Prochlorococcus marinus str. MIT 9312: one gene and its partner. The protein of the gene in region 2 interacts with the protein of the main gene of each other region in a pairwise test. Links are inferred from orthologs where the notes say so. Each region holds a gene or a part of one and is shown on either strand. Other genes may lie near its edges. The genes, in order: PMT9312_RS02030 and ftsZ.

Region 1 (9,627 bases), 950 kb from region 2 along the record:
ACTAATGCTGTAGAAAAAATTGTGAAATTTATAAATAATGGCGAACCAGTTGTTTTACTTTGTCTTGGAGATACTTCGCTATTTGCAAGCTCTTCTTATATCTTGAGGATAATAAAAAATAATTATCCCAAAATAATTATCAGAACCATACCTGGTATTTCTTCTATTTCAGCAGCAGCAGCTTTGAATAATTTTGATTTAGTTAAAAAAGGTGAGACCTTGATAATTAAAGAATGTCCTTCTTCAAATTTAGAATTAACCTCCCTGATAATGGAAAGCAGAGGAAATAAAATTGTTTTGGCACTTATGAAAGTTGGGAAAAGATGGAAATTAGTTAGAGAAACTCTAAAAAAAGAGGAAATCATCAATCAATCATTAGTTGCTTTAAATGTTGGTATGCCCTATCAAATTATTCAATATGCATCACAATATAAAGAGGATGTTATGCCTTATTTTTCTTTGATTTTGATAAGGTCCGATTAATGAATAAAAAGGAAGAATTCCCAGAAAATCAATTTAAATGGCCAATATGTAAGGAACTATTATTGCTCGTTCTTGAAGATAAGGTTAGTGATGTTTTTGTTTGCGAATTGGTTTGGGAAAGACTTTTTTACACTACAGAACCACCTAAAAATGATTGGGCTCCTAGTGCATTAACTCCTACTTATTGGTCAGATAAATTTGTAAAAGCTCCTCAAATCATTTCAGAGCGAATAGCATCAGTACATTTGACTCGATCAATTCCAAAGGAACATAAGCAGGGATTGAAAAAATTTCTTAATTTTAAAGGTTATAAGATTAACGAACTTTATCCAAGAAGAACTAGAAGAGCGACCGCAGTAAATTGGTTGATTTATTGGGCAATTGAAAATAATTGTTTTTCAAGTGATAATGATGTTATTCCAAGTCCGAGTACTCCGCCTGTTAATCCAGCAAAAGGACATTTTGGCGATCCAGAAATCAAATAAATCTTTTTTAATAAGGTAAACGATTCTATTAAAGGTATAGTTGTAATGGATACTAATTTCTTTGGAGAGAAGAATTGATTCTCCCTACAATAGCAATTATCGGAAGACCTAATGTTGGTAAATCTACCTTGGTGAATCGTCTTTGCCAAAGTAATGATGCAATAGTATTTGATAAACCAGGTGTTACAAGAGATAGAACTTATCAAAATGCGTCATGGGGAGGTAAGGAATTTCAAATAGTTGATACTGGAGGTTTAGTTTTTGATGATGATAGTGAATTTCTTCCAGAGATAAGAGCACAAGTTTTCTTGGCTCTAGAAGAGGCTTCACTCGCTTTACTTGTGGTAGATGGAAACCAAGGTGTTACTGATGGTGATTTATCAATTGCAAAATGGTTAAGAAACTCAAGTTGTAAAACAATTATTGCTGTTAATAAATGTGAATCCACTACTCTTGGAATTTCTTTAGCTTCAGAATTCTGGAAATTAGGATTGGGCGAACCTTACCCTGTTTCCGCTATTCATGGCTCAGGAACTGGCGATCTTTTAGATCTCGTTATTGGCGAACTTCCTGAAAATAATATTCAGGAAGAAGAAGAAAAGATAATGATGTCAATTATTGGCAGGCCAAATGTTGGTAAATCTAGTTTGTTAAATTCAATTTCTGGAGAAAAAAGAGCAATAGTTAGTGATATTAGTGGAACTACAACTGATTCAATAGATACGCTTATTAAAAAAGGTGATACTCAATGGAAAATTGTTGATACTGCAGGAATTAGAAGAAAGAAAAATGTTAAATACGGTACTGAATTCTTTGGTATTAATAGGGCTTTTAAATCTATTGATAGAAGTGATGTTTGTGTGTTAGTCATAGATGCTATAGATGGAGTAACTGATCAAGACCAGAAGTTGGCAGGACGAATAGAAGAACAAGGCAGAGCTTGCATAATTGTTATAAATAAATGGGACCTTGTTGAAAAAAATAGTTCAACAATTTATCAAGTAGAAAAAGAACTTAGATCTAAACTTTATTTTTTACACTGGTCAAAAATGATTTTTATATCTGCCCTAACTGGTCAAAGAGTCGATAATATTTTTGAGCATGCTCTTAAGGCTGTAAATCAACATAGAAGAAGAGTTGCAACATCTGTAGTTAATGAAGTGCTCAAAGAATCTATTAGTTGGAAAAGTCCTCCAACGAAAAGAAGCGGCAAGCAAGGAAGGCTCTATTACGGTACTCAAGTGAAGAATAAGCCTCCCACTTTTACTCTTTTTGTAAACGATCCTAAATTATTTGGAATAACTTACAGAAGATATATTGAAAAACAAATTAGATTAAATTTAGGCTTTGAAGGCACACCTCTCATCTTACTTTGGCGAGGAAAACAACAAAGAGCATTAAATAAAGAAGTCGAGAGGGGAAATATTGAGTTAGTTCAAAAAGATTAATGAATTTACTAACCAAATTTTCTGTTGGTCAATATGTTTATGGCAATAGAAGTTGGCTAAGAATTATAGATAGTAGATTAAAAATAATTATAGTAATGATATTTTTAATCACTCCAATTTGGGCAGGTCCAATATGGAGATTGAGTTTAGTTGGTTGTTTACTATTAATTACTTTTTTAAGTTTATTGCCATCTAGGGTATGGTGGCGATCATTATTTTTTCTCTCATGTTTATCGTTATTAATTGGATGTATATCAATACTTGCTTCTTCAGATATTCAATCTCTTGATAGCTTCTTAAGAGATCCCAACGAGTTACAAGTAGTAATGGAAAGCTATAAAAAATGGAATATTTTGCAAATTCCTACGCAGAAGATAGGGTTTATAAATTTTGGTCCTTATAACTTATCAAGAAAAGCCTTTGAACTAGGTATAAAAACCTCCACTTTGATATTTACTGTTATTCATAGTGTTAATTTGATGCTTTTAACCACATTACAAGAAGACATTGTATGGGGATTAAGTTGGTTTCTGTATCCATTAAGAAAAATTGGATTACCAATTAGTAAGTGGCTTTTCCAATTATTAATTGCATTACGTTTTATTCCTTTAGTACAAGAAGAATTGCAAAATATAATTAAATCAGTCTCAGTTAGAGCAATAAATTTTAGAAATTTAGGATTAAAGAAATCCTTTAATGTTTTATTGATTTTGGTGGAAAGGTTATTTCAGAATATATTTCTGAGAATTGATCAAGGAGCAGAATCATTACTTTCTAAGAAAAAAATAAATATAAAAACAAATAGATTTAAAACTTTGTATCCTTCGAAATCTTTTAATGTAATTGTTAATACATTATCGATTTGTTTTATTTGCATAGCAATTTTTCTTAGAAAACTGTATGGTGCAATATAAATCACACAATATTAAAGTTTGAGTTCCGAGCGTTATTTAAATCACCCAACATTTGGAATGTTGTACCAAGTATTCCTGGGAAACGATGGGAGAGATATCTATGCGACTTTATATGCCCAAAAAATGTTTTTTTTGGTGGAAATAAGACAGAGAGAAGTTTTTTTTGAAGTAATACCTTATTTAGATGCTCGTAATCAGGCAGAATTAAACCTTCAAAGAGCTAGAAGGACAAGATCTGAAGATCTACCAAAATGGGAGAATTTATTTACACAAACTTTTTTATAAAAGGTGAACCCTTCAAATTATTTAAAAATAAAAAATAAAATCCCATCAAATGTAAATATCCTTGCAGTAAGTAAAGGATTTAAAAGTCAAGAAATCAAGACTATTCAAAATATAGGTCAGAATGATTTTGGTGAGAGTAAGTTTCAGGAGGCTTTTGAGAAGCAATTAATTCTAAAAGACCTTAAAAAAATAAAATGGCACTTTATTGGACGAATACAAAGTAATAAAATAAGAAAGATAGTGCAAAATTTTAAATACATTCATTCTGTAGATTCATTTGAGAAGTTGCAAAAGATTTCTAATATTTCAGATGCAGAGAAGAAAAATCCATTGATTATGTTGCAGGTTAAGTTGAGTGATGACCCTACAAAAGGAGGCTTTAATCCTGACCTTTTAGTATTGAAATGGAGAGAAATTCAAGAATTGAAAAATATCACATTAACCGGTTTGATGACTATTAATCCTAAAGGACTTAGCTCCAAAGAAAATACAAAGTTGTTTAAAAAATGTCGTTCCTTAGCGGATTCACTTCAACTTCCAGATTGTTCAATGGGAATGTCAGGAGATTGGGAAGAAGCTATTGACGCTGGATCAACTTGGGTAAGGTTAGGATCATTAATTTTTGGAGATAGATCTTAATTAGTAATTTTTATATAAAAATATTATTTATAAACTTGCAGTAAAGTACAACTAACGTTATTTAAGTATAGGTAGTTTATTCATTTCAAAAATGAATCTATTACTTAAGGTTCTTAAACCTTAGTAATCAATTTCAAGAGGATTTAAAAGGTGTCACTTATTTCTAGATTAAAGGCAGTTGTTGCAGGGGATGAGTATCTCGATGATGATTTTGATGAGTTGGATTATGCCACAGAGGATGAATTAAATGATATTAATGATTTTAAACAAACTCAGAGAAATTCAAATGCCCTAGCAAATTCAAATCCATTCGATTTCATGAATAACAACAGATCATCAAAAGTAGTTGGCATGCCTGGGATTTCGAATTCATCTTCAGAAGTAAGCTTAATGGAACCAAGAAGTTTCGATGAGATGCCTCAAGCTATACAAGCATTAAGGGAGAGGAAAACTGTAATTCTTAATTTAACCATGATGGATCCTGATCAGGCTCAAAGAGCCGTCGATTTTATAGCTGGGGGGACATATGCAATTGATGGACATCAAGAGAGAGTGGGTGAAAGTATTTTTCTTTTTGCTCCAAGTTGTGTAAATGTAACTAGCTCTTCCCCAGAAGAAGCTTCTCCTTCAAGTGTTTCTCCAAAGAATACACCGCAATATAGTGTAGAAAATAATACTGCTCCGGAACCAGCTTGGGGAAATTCTAAATTAAGTGCTTTTTCATGATTAATCTGTGACTGATAAAATTGCGATTATTGGGTTTGGCAATATTGCAAATGCTATTATTACTCCTTTATTCGATAAGAATTTAATACAGCCAGAGAGAGTTTATTGTGTTGTAAATTCAGAAAAGAGTTTAGAAAATATAAAAAAAAATTATAAATACAATATAAATGTTTATAAATCAGGTTCTAAAGAGTCAGAAATAATTTGGGATTGTCAATTTAAACTTCTTTCAATAAAACCCCAACATCTTAAAGATATAACTGAGGGAGATATTATAAAAAACAAGAACAATTTATTAGTATCAATTCTTGCAGGAGTTTCAATAAATAAACTTCATCAAAAATTTCCTAACCATAAATGCGTAAGGGTTGTTACAAATATCCCAATAACTGTTGGAAAGGGTTTAACAGGCATTGCTTGGGGTGAAAATCTTACAGAAGATCAGAAAGAATTTACAAAAAAATTGTTTGAAAATACTAGTAAGATTTATGAATTTACTGAAGAATATCTTGATATTTTTTTAGCTTTAACCTCATCAGGGCCTGCAATTATTGCTTTAATTATAGAATCATTAAGTGATGGAGGGTTGAGTGGTGGATTACCAAAAATACTTTCAGAAGAACTTGTAATGGAAATGATAATAGGGACTATAAGTTTAATTAAAGAAAAAAAACTTACTACTTCAGAGCTTAAAAATTTAGTAACCTCTCCCGGTGGAACAACTATTTCTGCTTTACGGGTTCTAGAAAAAAAAGGAGTAAGGTCAGCATTAATTGAATCGATTGTTTCAGCTAGTAATCGAAGTAAAGAGTTTAGTTAGGTTTTGAAATTATCTTTTAATTTTATATAAACTTTCTCAAGAGAATTTATATTTTTAGTAATTGTATATCTTTCAATTATTCGTTCTCTAGCTTTTTTCCCAAGATTTTTTGTAAATGAAGGATGTTCAACCAGAATAGGGATAATAGTTTTTAGTTGAGCAGCAACATTATCTGTTGAAATCACTATTCCTGCTCCATTATCTAAAACTTCACCATCAGCCCCAGCATCTGTGGCTATACATGCAGTGCCAGAAGACATTGCCTCTAAAAGTGATAATGACAAACCTTCTACTAGGCTTGGTAAGAAAAATACTTCTGCTATTTGCATTATCGCTACTCTTGTTTCTAAATCTATTTCGGCACCCCACCAAATTAATTTCTTTTTACTTAGGTTAGAAAAACTATTTTCAAGTGTTGGCTTCATTGGTCCATCTCCAACAATAACTAATTTACAATTTTTCTTTTTTGTTTGGCGCCAAGAACGTAAAAGTGCTTGGATATTTTTCTCATTGGCAATCCTTCCCATATATAAAAAGATTCTTTCATTTCCTAGTTTATTTTTTACCTGATCAAATTTTTTGCTTTTTTCGCAAAAAGGTTTCCAAATATTTTCATCAACTCCGTTTGGAATAATTATTTGTTTTTCTTTAGGTACTCCTAATTTCTCAAGAACATTTCTTTGAGTTTCAGAAAAAATGATTATTTTATCGAACTTTGCTAAAGAGGGAGCATAAAGTTGATAAGTTAATTGTTGAGTACTTGCAGTTAAATTTCTATTTTTTGCATCAAATGGTGGATGAAATGTACCTATAAGTGGAACATTAATTTCATTACAAAGTTCTGGAAGTCTAAAGTCTAAAGGAGATAAAGTTAGGCTTGCATGTACTATGTCAGGTTTTAATCTTTCCAATGATAGCCTTAGCTCTTTTTCTGCTCTTGGCGAAGGTATTGTATAAATTTGAGACTTAATTAAATATGGAAGGCTTACATCAGGATCATTTGCAAGAAATAATGGTTTTGATGAATTTGAATTAGAAGGATTGTCGAAATGGATGAAACTAATTTTATGTCCTCTGGCCTTCAATTCCTTAGTAGTTGAATTACCATAAGTTACATTTCCGCAAAAAGGCGATTTTTTACCCAGCCAGGCAATATGAACCACATTAATTGAATTAGCTATTTATAAAGTTAACAGTCAGACCCGCCATGATCATAATTTTTAAATTTATTAATGTTCATAAAAATGCTAACTATATATTTCCCTCAACATTTTTAGTGAAGATAGATCCTTCTCTAATTGAGTAGAGATCCAAGTCTCAATAATAAATAATATTTTAAGCCAGACTTTTTTAGGTCCCAATAACTCTCCATTAGATTTTATTGGTAATTCGGGGAAAAGAAGTCTTTGTAATAAAGCAACCTCAGATGCATTTATTTTTAGATTACTTTGAGGATCTTCTATTGATGAAAAACCTTCATTTGGCAAATAATAACAATTCCATTCCCAATTTCCTAAAGGAGGAATTATTGGTTCTCCAGTTTTACAGCAATGATGAATTGGTAAATTAATTCCTCCGATGGCTAATAGATGGATTAAAGATTGAATACTAATACAGAGCATTTTAATATCCTCTTCTTTAGAAACTTCATATAAATAAATCCTATCTAAATGAGCAAGAACACAAGATAAATAGTTTTGTTGCTCGTCATCATTACCAACTAATAAAAATGTTAATTCTGTTATTGCTTGCGCGGCTGCAAGACATTCAATATTTTTCCCTAGACCGGCATAGCTTTTTAATATTTTAATTTGCCGTACAGATTTAAGATTTCTTTTTCCAAAAATCTGCAAACTTAAATAATTTAAGGGAGTGGCTGCTGCAAGACTACTTTTTGGACGTCTAGCACCAGGTACTGCTAATCGCACAATCCCCCGCTCATCTGTGAGGATAGTAATTAATCTATCATTCTCGCCTAGCGGAGAAGCTTTAATACAGAGACCCTTTAATCTGCACTCACCAGAACCGGACATTTAAATAACTTTTACTTCTTCGAATATCTCACGAAAATTAGAAGTCCCTATGAAATTAATTCCAGCATCCAACAAATCAATAACTTGATTTAGTTTTCTAAAACCACCTACAATTTTAATTTGATTTTGGTTGCCAGTTATTTTTAAAATTTCTGCTACATCATTAAATGTAGTTGGAGGACCAAATCCGTCTCCGAATTGAAAATTTTTTATTCCTAATTCTAGAAATATGTCTATAGCATTATACAAAATTTTTTCTTCTAGTTTTGATTTATTTATGATTAATGTAACTGGTAATCCGGATAATTTAACTTGCTCAATTTCAGCAGCAAAAGTTTCTGAATTTTTCTTGGATAAATTGATAAAGTTTGGGATATACTCAATTCCGTTTGCCCCTTTATCTTTTGCAAAACAAACTAATTCTTCAATAAATGAAACTGGCATATCTGCTAAAGGATAAGAAATGAGCGCGTTTATATTTGCGCTGTAATTACTTAAACAGTTTTTTAAATCAGATAAATAATTAAGAGAAGTAGAAATATTCTTGATATTATATTTTTTTATTAAATCGCAATTTGCACAGAAATCATCCCATGTGAGGTATGGGTTAATAATAATCGCATGAATTTTCTCGTTTAATTCATATTCAATATTGGGCATTTAAATTTAAAGTTATTTAGATTGAATGAGTCCATAACCTCCATGATTTCTTTTATATATAACTTGAAGTTCATTGTTTTTCTTATTTCGAAAAACATAAAAATCATGATCAATTAGATCTAATTGTTTTCTTGCTTCTTCTGATGAAATTGGGTTCATTTCAAAGTATTTATTTTTAATAGATGGCTCAGGCAGACTAGCTTCCCTTCCTTGTTTAAATAAAGTTTTATCTAAAACGTTTGAATCCGCACTTTCAATTGGGAAAGACTCATTATTTTTAAATTGATTAATATAGTTTGTTTTATAGTTTCTTTCTTTGTATTTACGCAATTTTCTACAAAGTTTATTCGAAACTAAATCAATGCTTGAGTAAAGATTTTCAGTTTTTTCTTCAGCTCTAATTACAGTACCATTTGCAAAAATAGTAACTTCTGCAGTTTGCAATGAGACACTTGGGTTCTTTTCTATTGAAAGGTGTATGTCTGCTTCTTTCACGATATCCTTATAGTGATGTGTTGCTTTTTCTATCTTTGCCTGAGTATATTCTTTTAATGCTCCAGTGAGCTCAAGATTCTTTCCATGGATTAAAATTTTCATAACAAATCTAAAAATATTTACTTACTTTCTAAATCTACTTAAATATGGTTAATAGAACAGCAATAATTAAACAACCTGATAATATTTCTTGTTTCAATGATGTTTATAAATTGCAAAAAGAATATCAGGAGGCATTAATTTTAGATAACTCAAACCCTGATTTTATTTGGATAGGTGAGCACCAACTCTGTTATACCTTGGGTAGGGGATCTAATTACGATAATTTACTATTTTCGTTGAATGATGAAAAATATGATGTTTTTAAAATTGATAGAGGCGGTGAGGTTACTTGTCATATGCCTGGCCAATTAGTAACTTACTTAATTTTAGATTTGAAAAATTTTAATAAAGATTTAAATTGGTATTTAAGAAAAATTGAAAAAATCATTATAAAAATTCTTGGAAATTTTAATATAGATTGTCACTTAAAAAAGGGTTTTACCGGTGTTTGGATAGAAAATAAGAAAATTGCTTCAATTGGAATTGGGTGTAGAAGATGGATTACGATAAATGGATTTTCAATTAATTTTAACTGCG
Region 2 (9,790 bases):
ATTCTCTCTTTCAGTAAAAGAGAGGGTAGATCAGGGGGCGGGGTCCTCATAACAGTGTTTTCACCGTAATAAGGAGCAGATACAGTCATTTGTATCACAAAATTAAGATTGATTTGATTCTAGCTATATTTAGCCCTGTGTCGCTGGTGATTTAAAAGATTTGTTTGACTCAGGATTATTTATTAGTTTTCCAAAGACCATTCTTCCAGTGGGAGTTTGTAATGCTCCTGTGATGACAATGTCTAATCTGCTTCCCACAAAATTCTTAGCCTCATCAATAACAACCATTGTTCCGTCATCTAAATATCCAATACCTTGCATTTTTTCTTTGCCTTCTCTCACGATTTTTATATTTAGTGATTCTCCTGGCTGTACTTCTGGCCTTAAAGCAATAACCAAATCACTCAAATTCATAACTTTTAATTCTTTAACTTCAGCAATCTGAGAGAGGTTATAATCAGCCGTAATTAAAGTCCCTGTCATATCCTCAGTAATTTTCAAGAGTTTTTCATCTACCCCATTACCTTCATACTTTGTTGGGTTTATTACGAGTCTTCTCCCATATAAATCCCTTAATTCTTTCAATAATTTAAGACCTCTTCTGCCTTTTGACCTTTTTTCGTTACTGCTTGAATCAGCTAGAGTTTGTAATTCATCAATTACACTTTGAGCAACAATTATTTGACCTTCCAATAAGCCGCAACTTAATAGGCCATTGATTCTGCCATCGATAATTACACTGGTATCTAGAATTTTTGGACTTGCAGCAGGAAGTATTCCTTCATTCACTAGATATGCATCAGTATTATTTGGATTGAATATTCTCAATAATGTCCTTCCATGGGTATCGGCTAACTTATAACCAAGCACACCAAAGAAAATGTTGCTTAATATAGCTGCTAAGGGTTTTGCAAAAAAAACTTCTCTTGGGAAGGGAATTAATAGTATTGGAGCAAGTAAGAGATTCGCAACAAGTAATCCTAAAATTAATCCAACTGACCTACTTATTAATAAGTCCGTAGGCATTGTTCTTATTTGATCAAGAAACGTTTTTCTAAGTTGAAGGAATACAAAACCAGCTGCTAATCCTATAAAAAGACCTATTATCGCTAAAACAATTCTAAAACCCTCTACATTAGATACCTGTTTGAGTATGTCTACGGGCAATAAATCAACCCCAAGCCATCCTGAAGCAGCGCCAGACAATACAAATAAAATTAATACTAAGATATCTGTCATATCTATAATCTACTAGGATTTATTAATTGAGTAAATAAGGATTTTATTTTTTTCGATCCTTAATACTTTTTTTTGGAGCTTAAAAATGTATTTAGATTATGAATAAGTTTCCAAGAAGTGCTTATGTGCACATTCCTTTTTGCCATAGAAGGTGCTTTTACTGTGATTTTGCAGTTATTCCACTAGGAAATAAAGTTGAAACTTTACATGGTTATGGAAGTAAAACTGTTAAAGAATATTTGCACTATTTATCCAAAGAAATATTGTCAATTAAGCATAAATCACCTCTTTCGACAATTTATGTTGGTGGCGGCACACCATCAATCTTGGATCCCCAACAAATTAAAGAGTTAATTGATCTTTTTAAAGAAAATTATGGAGTTGACTATGGTGCTGAAATTACTATGGAGGTTGATCCAGCTAGTTTTAATGAAGATGATCTTTATGGATTCATAAATGCTGGGATAAGTAGATTTAGTCTCGGAGTGCAAAGTTTTAATAATCAGATCCTTCAAAATTCTGGCAGGAGGCATTTGAGAGAAGATGCTGAAAAATCTTGTTTATGGTTGAAGAGAGTATTTGATAATGGGCTAATAAAAAGCTGGAGCTTAGATTTAATTCAAAACTTGCCACTAAGTGGATTTAAAGAATGGCAAGATGACTTAAATAAAGCAATAACGTTTTTACCACCTCATATTTCCATTTACGATTTAAATATTGAAAATGGAACTGTTTTTAAAAAATTAGTTAATTTAGGAAAATTAGAAGTTCCAAGTGATGAAGAGGCTTTTAGAAATAGTGAAGTAACACATGTAATTTTAAAAAACTCAGGGTACTCAAGATATGAAATCTCAAACTATTGTCTTCCGAGGCATCAATCGAGACATAATAGAGTTTATTGGAGTGGTTCAGGCTGGTGGAGTTTTGGTCAAGGTTCCACTAGTTCACCTTGGGGGGAAAAGTTAACTAGACCAAGAGTTAGTAAAGAATATAAAGAATGGGTAATTAGGCAATACGAACTTAATTTAGATTCATCCCTCACTAATAAGGATTTTGTCTATAAAGAACTTGATGAGAAAATAATGTTGGGAATGAGACTTAAAGAGGGTATAGATATCTATGAGGTGTTTAAAGAACAAAACTGGGAAAATAAAAAATTTGAAAGTAACTTGAGTAAATTACTTGAAGAATGGGAAAGATTTCTTGAAAGTGGACTATTAGTTAGAAAGGGGAATAGATTCTTTTTAAGTGAACCTAAAGGGATGGAGCTAAGCAATCAAATTCTTATTTCCATGTTTAAGTGGTGGGATGAGATTAATTAAGACTAATCATACCCTCTTTGTCATAGCTAAAACCATTGCCATCACTAGTTCTAAGAGAATTCTAGATAATAAAATAAATTCCTTCGAAAACTTCTTTGACAAAAGGTGAAGCAAATTTAAAAAATATAAAATGATTGACAGTCGATCTAAAATAATGGGAAATAGAGAAATTAGTTGATGGATTACACAAAGGAACAAATTGAATTTATAGAAAAAAGAAACCAGAATTTAGACCTAAACCAGTTCCAAGTCTTGATGCTGTAATAGTCGAGTTCCTGAAGAGATATGAAGTAGATATAGACTCAGCTTCTTTGAAAGAAATAAATGTTGGCACTGCATTGAAAGGAGGAATAATCGGTATGGCAAAGAAAAAAACTCAAGTTGAAGAATGGACAAAATGGAAAAAATGGGCGTTAGATCATAAAGACTTTGAAGACTTTAGAGCAATTAGGATAGATGAACCTAAAGCTTTTAATTTGAGGGTTTTGGAGAAATCAAAAGATCCAGAAGTCCAAAAAGAGTTAGAGCCATTAATGGAAGAATTTACAAAAAAAAATAAAGCATCAAATAGAAAAAGTCTCGTCTTTATAGCATTAGTGGTTGCTGTTTTAGGTATTATAAATATCTGGATATATATAGAAGATAATAATAAGGGCTGGAATAAACAAAATATAGAGCAATATAAATAAATTTAGTTATTAAATGAAAGTCTTGTTAGATTCTTAATATCCTTATAAACTACTGCAAATACTGCTTTCTCAGCGAATCTCTACTTATGACAAAATGTAGGTGATTAGTTAAGTCTTTCAGAGTCTACCCATTCTTTTAATTTATCCTTAAATAAATGCTTCCCTTGAATTATCGGTTGGCAAAATGGTGGTTGATCATCATTAAGGCCTAATAAATCTGCAGTAACTCTTACTTGCCCATCGCAAAAATTACCTGCACCGATGCCTATTGTGGGAATTGTTAAGTTATTTTGTATTTCTTTAGCAAGCAACTCAGGCATATGTTCAAGAACTATTGAAAAACACCCTAATTTTTCAAGAATAGAAGCATCTTTCTTTATTTTTTCTTGGCTTTCTAAGCTTTCTCCTTGTTTCTTTAATCCTAGATTTAAGTAGCTTTGTGGTGTAAGACCTATATGACCCATAACAGGGATTCCCATTCTTATTAATCTAGAAATAACTTTTTGTATTTCTGGTTCAGCCCCTTCTACTTTTACAGCTTTTGCATAAGTGCTTTGAATTATTTTTCCTGCATACTCAACAGCTTTATCCTCTCCACATTGGTAAGTCAGAAAAGGCATATCGGTAACTAACAAAGGTTGTTCTTCAATTTTCTTTTTGAACCCCCTTGAAACAGCATTAGTATGATAAATTATATTTTCTAAAGTTAATGGCAATGTAGATTTGTATCCTAAACAGACCATTGCTAAGGAATCTCCTACTAAGACTAGATCAACATTAGCTTGTTCTGCAATAGATCCTGATATAGAGTCCCATGCAGTAAGTGCAATAATTTTTTGAGATTGTTCTTTATATTTAACGAGGTCTGAAGGTAACATAATAAATTTATGTATCTTTTTTAATCAAGAATTGCTAATATGTTTTTGACTCGGCCTTTCGCGGTTTTAACGCCTAAACCTGGTCAGGACCGGAAGGTAGCAGCCACAAGGGATGCTTGAGGCAGGCGAGATAACCGAGTCACTCTATTTTACCTATTAATCTATATCTTTCTTATTTTGCCTTAATCTCAAAAACTCAGGAATACTTGCTCCTGAATCTTTATTGTCGGACATATTATATAAGGGTTGATTTGATAATCTGTTTTTAATTCTTTGTTGTTTTAAAGGTTGATTTGTTTCAAATCCGGTAGCAATTACAGTAACTTGTATTTCTCCTTCCATTGCCTCATCAACAACTGCACCAACAATAATATTTGCCTCTTGATCAACAACATCATAGATAATTTCAGATGCGGAGGTCATATCTTCTAAAGTCATGTCTTTGCCACCGGTAATATTTATAATGCAGCCTTTAGCTCCATCAATTCTAGCTGCTTCTAATAAAGGACTATTCATAGCGGCCTGTGCTGCCTCTAGTGCTCTTGATCTTCCTGAACCGATACCTATTCCGAGAAGAGCGGTTCCTGCTTCTGTCATAACCGATCTTACATCTGCGAAATCAACATTAACTAGTCCTGGGCAAGTAATTATGTCACTGATGCCTTTGACGCCCATCCGTAAAACATCATCAGCATTCCTAAATGCTTCTTGAAGGGGAGCTCCTGCTATAACATCTTTTAAACGGTCATTTGGAATGACTATAAGAGTATCTACGTTTTCAGCTAGTCTTGCGATTCCCTCTTCTGCTTGACGCATTCTTCTTTTCCCTTCAAAAGAAAATGGTTTGGTTACTATCCCTACTGTTAAAGCACCACTTTGTTTAGCTACTTCTGCAACTACGGGAGCTGCTCCTGTACCAGTTCCCCCACCCATTCCAGCGGCGATAAAAACTAGATCTGATCCCTCTAAAGTTTGTTGAAGCTCATCTTTAGATTCTTCTGCAGCTTTTTGGCCAATACTTGGATTCCCACCTGCACCTAAACCCCTGGTAAGGTTTTGTCCCAGTTGAACTCTACGCTCAGCAGAAGACTGTATTAGTGCTTGCGCGTCGGTATTGAGTACTCGAAAAGATACACCCTCTAAATCACTACTTATCATTCTATTGACTGCGTTACTTCCACCACCTCCAACACCAATAACTTCTATTTTGGCGTTTTGGCTTGGAAGGATTTCTCTCGATTGATCAAAGTTTGGATTGTTACCGAAGCTCATCTCTTAATAGGAATCTAATACTAGTATTGGGTGCATTATGAACTTACTGAGCTCATATGTAGGAATTTGTTGAGGAAAATCCTTAAAATATTTATTTTTCAAATATTCTGTTTTGAATGCTAAACCCTCATTAACACTACAATAATTAAAAAAAATTATTCAAAATTAGTTTTCAAATATTAGGGTTTGAACACTTTTATTTTTGGTTTATTTGGATCAGTAAGATCAATATTATCTATTTCTTCAGAAAAATTATTTTTCTTAAATTCATTTTTTAAGTTATTGATTATTTGTAATTGATAGTTGATTAAATTTGGTTTAAATCCTAAGAATATTGTTTTTAAATCTTTTTCCTCAACAGTTAGAAACCCATTGGGTGAAAAAATTATTTTAATCACTTCAAATTCATAATTTTCTTGAGCAATTAAAATTTCAGATAATATTTTTTTAAATTTTTCTTTCCAACCAAAAACTTGTATGGTTAATTTGTTCAAATTTTTTTTGTCTGCATTTTGTTTATCGATAAAAATCCCATCTTTATCAATAAAGCCTAATATCTTTTCTTCATTATTTAATATCCTTTCAGCGTAAGCTACTGGAGTTCTTGTTTTAACATGAACTTTCAAACCAAAAGGAACTATTTGTCTACTTACTGAAACGTTCTTGAGTGATAAATTTTGTTTTAAGTCTTTTTCTAATAGATTAGTTTTAATAAAAATTAAACGTATTGGGAACGTAAAAGATGAATTACTTACCACATCATTCTCTGAGAATAATGTACTGCCAGAAATTCTAATGTCGTCTACATTAACCTTCTTAAATTTTTTTAGGCTCAAAAAACTTGTTGAAAATAAAAATAAAATTAAAAATAAAAAGCTTCTAGTGTTTATTTTTTTTAGGTTTTTCACAAATCACATCTAGCTTTTTCCATCAATTGGTCCATCCATTTTCTTGCCTGCTCTGCATCTGAAAATGGTACATCCATTTCTTTCCCATCACCTACTAGTCTCAACCTACACTTTCCTTGAGATTCAATTGTTAGAGGAGCTTCTCCAGAAGTTAGTGCCATTAATTCAACTAATTCAAGTTTCTTGATTGTGAAACAATCTTTTTCTTCAAATTTACCAGCTTCAAACGCGCTCCATCTTAATTTCCCATCTTTTAAAAATGCTGCACCTGAACTATCTAACTTACAAAGTTCAGACCCATTTGCCCAGCTCCTAAAAAGATTTTGCCTTCTTCTCTCTAACCATCCAAGTGCAGTTAATAAAACGAAGATTAAAAGTAATGGTAACCAAAGAAGTCCATGCAACATTTGATTTGAATTATAAATCTAGAGATATATCTACTAGTTTAGCCACAAGTTGTTCAATATTTAAACCCGAAGCTTCCCAGAGCATTGGAAACATACTTTTTTTTGTAAAACCAGGAATTGTATTTATTTCATTTAAAAAAATTTTATTTGAAGATTTTTCTAAAAAGAAATCTACCCTTGCAAAACCAAAAATATTTAGTGTTCTACAACTTTGAATAGCAATTTCTTTAATTTGTTTAGTGATTTTAGAATCTATTTTGGCTGGGATAGTTATCTTATTATTTGAGTTATATTTTGAATCATAATCATACCAATCACTTCCGTATTCTACCTCTCCAATCTCAGAGGTTAAGAGTTCTGAATTCCCAATTATTCCGCATTCAATCTCTCTTGTCTCTAAACCTTCTTCTACTAAAATTCTTGCATCTATTTCCCAAGCCTTTTCTAAAGCTTTTAATAATGCTGATTTATTTATTACTTTAGAAATGCCAAGGGATGAACCAGAGTTAGATGGTTTAACAAAAACAGGAAAATTTAATTTTTTTATTATCTCAATAATTAACTTATTTTTTACTTCTAGATTATTCAAATCTTCGTTTTGAATAACTAAATAATTAACTTGTGGAATTTTTAGATTTGAGAAAATTGTCTTCATCAATATTTTATCCATACCAAGAGCAGAGCCAAGAATCCCACATCCGACTAAAGGTTTATTTGTGAATTTTAGTAATCCATGAATTGATCCATCTTCGCCATTAAATCCATGAAGAAGTGGAAACCAAATATCAATATTTTGAAATTCAATTCCGTCAAGGAAGTTAATTTTTTTTTGATTAAAAAGCTCTTGTTTTTTTGTTTTTTTGTGTTCAATTTCACCAATCAGGATCTTAACTGAGATATCATTATCAATCCAATCTCCATATTTATTTATGTAAAAGGCTTTAACATTAAAGCGTTGTTTATTAATTTCTGAATTAAAGGCATTAAAAACTGTCTTAGCAGAGGATATTGATACATCATGCTCATTGGAATATCCACCAAATATTAATCCAATACATTTTTTCTTTTCCTCGATCATTTAGAAAAAATTTTTAGCAAAGTTCACCTGTTAAAGAAAAAGGTCTTGCTTCATTAATTCTGACATCTATCTCATCTCCAAGTGAAAAATTAAATTGAATGTTTTTGGGAATCTTTACGAAAGTTAATCTATTTGTCCTGGTTCTACCCATAATTTGCGAGGAATTTTTTGGATTTAAACCCTCAATTAAAACGCTTTCAATATTATTAATGTATCTTTGATTTCTGTTCCTAGCAGTTTTCTCTACCAAAGCATTAATTTCCTGTAATCTAGTTTTTTTTACTTCTTCCGAAAGTTGATTAGACCAAACTGCTGCAGGCGTATTTGGCCTTGGGGAGTATGCTGCTGTATTTACTTGATCAAAGCCAATATCTGATATAAGTTTCAATGTATCTTGATATTGTTGTTCGGTTTCTCCTGGGAAAGCAACTATAGCGTCAGCTGTAATTGAAGCATCTGGCATTAATGATCTTATATTATCAATTATATTTTTATACTTTTTAATATTATATCCTCTGGACATCTGCTTTAAGATTTCATCATTTCCACTTTGGAAGGGAATATGGAAATGTTCACAGACTTTATCAAGTTCATAACAAGCTTGAATCAATCTTTTTGAAAAATATCTTGGATGACTAGTAGCAAACCTAATCCTACTAATCCCATTAATATCATGAATGTAATATAAAAGATCAGTTAAAGTATTTTCTTTTCTCCCCTCTTTTGTAGTTCCAGGAAGATCTCTTCCATAAGCATCAATATTCTGCCCCAAAAGAGTAATTTCTTTAAAATTATCATCAGCTAATTTTTGTATCTCACTTTTTATAGCATTGGGATATCTTGATTGCTCTTTCCCTCTGACAGAGGGAACTACACAATATGAACATCTTTCATTACACCCATAAATGATATTAACCCAACCACAAATAGAGCTTTCTCTTCTCGCATTTGTTATGTCTTCAGAAATGAAGGTTTCCTCCGTGGCAGCAACTTGATTACCTAAATCAACTTTCCCTAGAAGGTTCTCAAGGTTATTGACGTGTTGAGGACCCATCACTAGATCAAGTTCTGGCACTCTCCTAAGTAAGGACTCTCCTTCTTGCTGAGCAAGGCAACCTGCGACAACAAGTTTTAAACTAGGTATTTTGTGCTTTCTTTTTGCTTGTCTTCCTAGGAAACTATAAACTTTGTGTTCCGCATTATCTCTTATAGTGCAAGTATTGTAGAGGACCAAATCGGCATTTAGTTCATCATCTGCTCTGGTATATCCCATTTTCTCTAACGTTCCAGCCATTCTTTCAGAATCGGCCTTGTTCATTTGGCATCCAAATGTGGTTATCCAATAACTTCTAGTAGTTGAATCCTTTTGAAATTCTTTTTCTTCTTTTTTTGTTTTTGTTAGCACTTTGCTAGGAACTTTTTATGATTCTTTAATTCAAAATTACAAGTTAAATAATTTTGTTGCAATTTTTTGAGGGCGAGCGAGGGGATTCGAACCCCCGAATAGCGGCGCCACAAGCCGCTGCCTTAACCACTTGGCGACGCCCGCCGCACATTTATAAATTTAACAACTCAAGGGTAATTTTTCATAGTTATTTTATCTTTTAGCGAAATTTGAATTATTTTCTTAAGCATTAAAGTTTTCTTATGTTCTAAAATAAAAGAAAATTAAAAGATTTGAGTAATTCCGGCACAGCTGAGGTTCTTATTCCCAGAAGCCTTTTTTTAATAGAAGATTTTGATGGCCTCAATATTGATGTAGAGGATTTATGTTCAGTTTCGATTACTTGGGAAAATGGATTTGTTTCTGAGTTAAAGTCCTTAAAAATTAAAGATAAAAAACCAAAAAATATTTTACTCCCAAGATTTGTTGAGACGCATTCGCATTTTGATAAATCTTTTACATGGGAAGATTTTCCTAATTTAGAATCAAACTATAGTGGTGCATTATCAGTAAATCTTGAAGAACATAGAACTAGAAATACAGATAAGGTTAT

What was found.
Region 1: the proteins of ftsZ (region 2) and PMT9312_RS02030 interact in binary tests that used the Bacillus subtilis proteins (3 or more experiments, as listed by UniProt). The link is inferred for Prochlorococcus marinus str. MIT 9312 from one-to-one orthologs.

Annotation. Positions count from the first base shown.
Region 1 is NC_007577.1:367,114-376,740, forward strand. What follows is about bases 3,377-6,192. They hold PMT9312_RS02030 (cell division protein SepF), read left to right. Parts: upstream 3,377-4,404; coding sequence 4,405-4,980; downstream 4,981-6,192. Other genes in these bases: PMT9312_RS02020 (PII-interacting protein PipX family protein), read left to right, coding at 3,377-3,615; PMT9312_RS02025 (YggS family pyridoxal phosphate-dependent enzyme), read left to right, coding at 3,619-4,254; proC (pyrroline-5-carboxylate reductase), read left to right, coding at 4,988-5,800; PMT9312_RS02040 (glycosyltransferase family 4 protein), read right to left, coding at 5,797-6,192. Also shown: PMT9312_RS02000 (precorrin-2 C(20)-methyltransferase), read left to right, coding at 1-483; PMT9312_RS02005 (DUF1823 family protein), read left to right, coding at 483-968; ribosome biogenesis GTPase Der, read left to right, coding at 1,043-2,416; PMT9312_RS02015 (energy-coupling factor transporter transmembrane component T family protein), read left to right, coding at 2,416-3,330; more of PMT9312_RS02020, read left to right, coding at 3,349-3,376; more of PMT9312_RS02040, read right to left, coding at 6,193-6,963; DNA repair protein RecO, read right to left, coding at 7,048-7,833; PMT9312_RS02050 (deoxyribose-phosphate aldolase), read right to left, coding at 7,834-8,493; hpf (ribosome hibernation-promoting factor, HPF/YfiA family), read right to left, coding at 8,506-9,090; lipoyl(octanoyl) transferase LipB, read left to right, coding at 9,135-9,627. UniProt on the Bacillus subtilis protein: Cell division protein that is part of the divisome complex and is recruited early to the Z-ring. Probably stimulates Z-ring formation, perhaps through the cross-linking of FtsZ protofilaments. Its function overlaps with FtsA.
Region 2 is NC_007577.1:1,317,177-1,326,966, reverse strand. Bases 3,343-6,321 are described here. They hold ftsZ (cell division protein FtsZ), read right to left. Parts: upstream 5,401-6,321; coding sequence 4,285-5,400; downstream 3,343-4,284. Other genes in these bases: PMT9312_RS07250 (hypothetical protein), read right to left, coding at 6,305-6,321; PMT9312_RS07255 (cell division protein FtsQ/DivIB), read right to left, coding at 5,580-6,308; panB (3-methyl-2-oxobutanoate hydroxymethyltransferase), read right to left, coding at 3,355-4,128. Also shown: PMT9312_RS07285 (ATP-dependent Clp protease proteolytic subunit), read right to left, coding at 1-89; PMT9312_RS07280 (PIN/TRAM domain-containing protein), read right to left, coding at 130-1,239; radical SAM family heme chaperone HemW, read left to right, coding at 1,338-2,561; PMT9312_RS07270 (hypothetical protein), read left to right, coding at 2,873-3,250; more of PMT9312_RS07250, read right to left, coding at 6,322-6,715; PMT9312_RS07245 (D-alanine--D-alanine ligase family protein), read right to left, coding at 6,726-7,793; tRNA (N6-isopentenyl adenosine(37)-C2)-methylthiotransferase MiaB, read right to left, coding at 7,807-9,198; PMT9312_RS07230 (amidohydrolase family protein), read left to right, coding at 9,471-9,790. UniProt on the Bacillus subtilis protein: Essential cell division protein that forms a contractile ring structure (Z ring) at the future cell division site. The regulation of the ring assembly controls the timing and the location of cell division.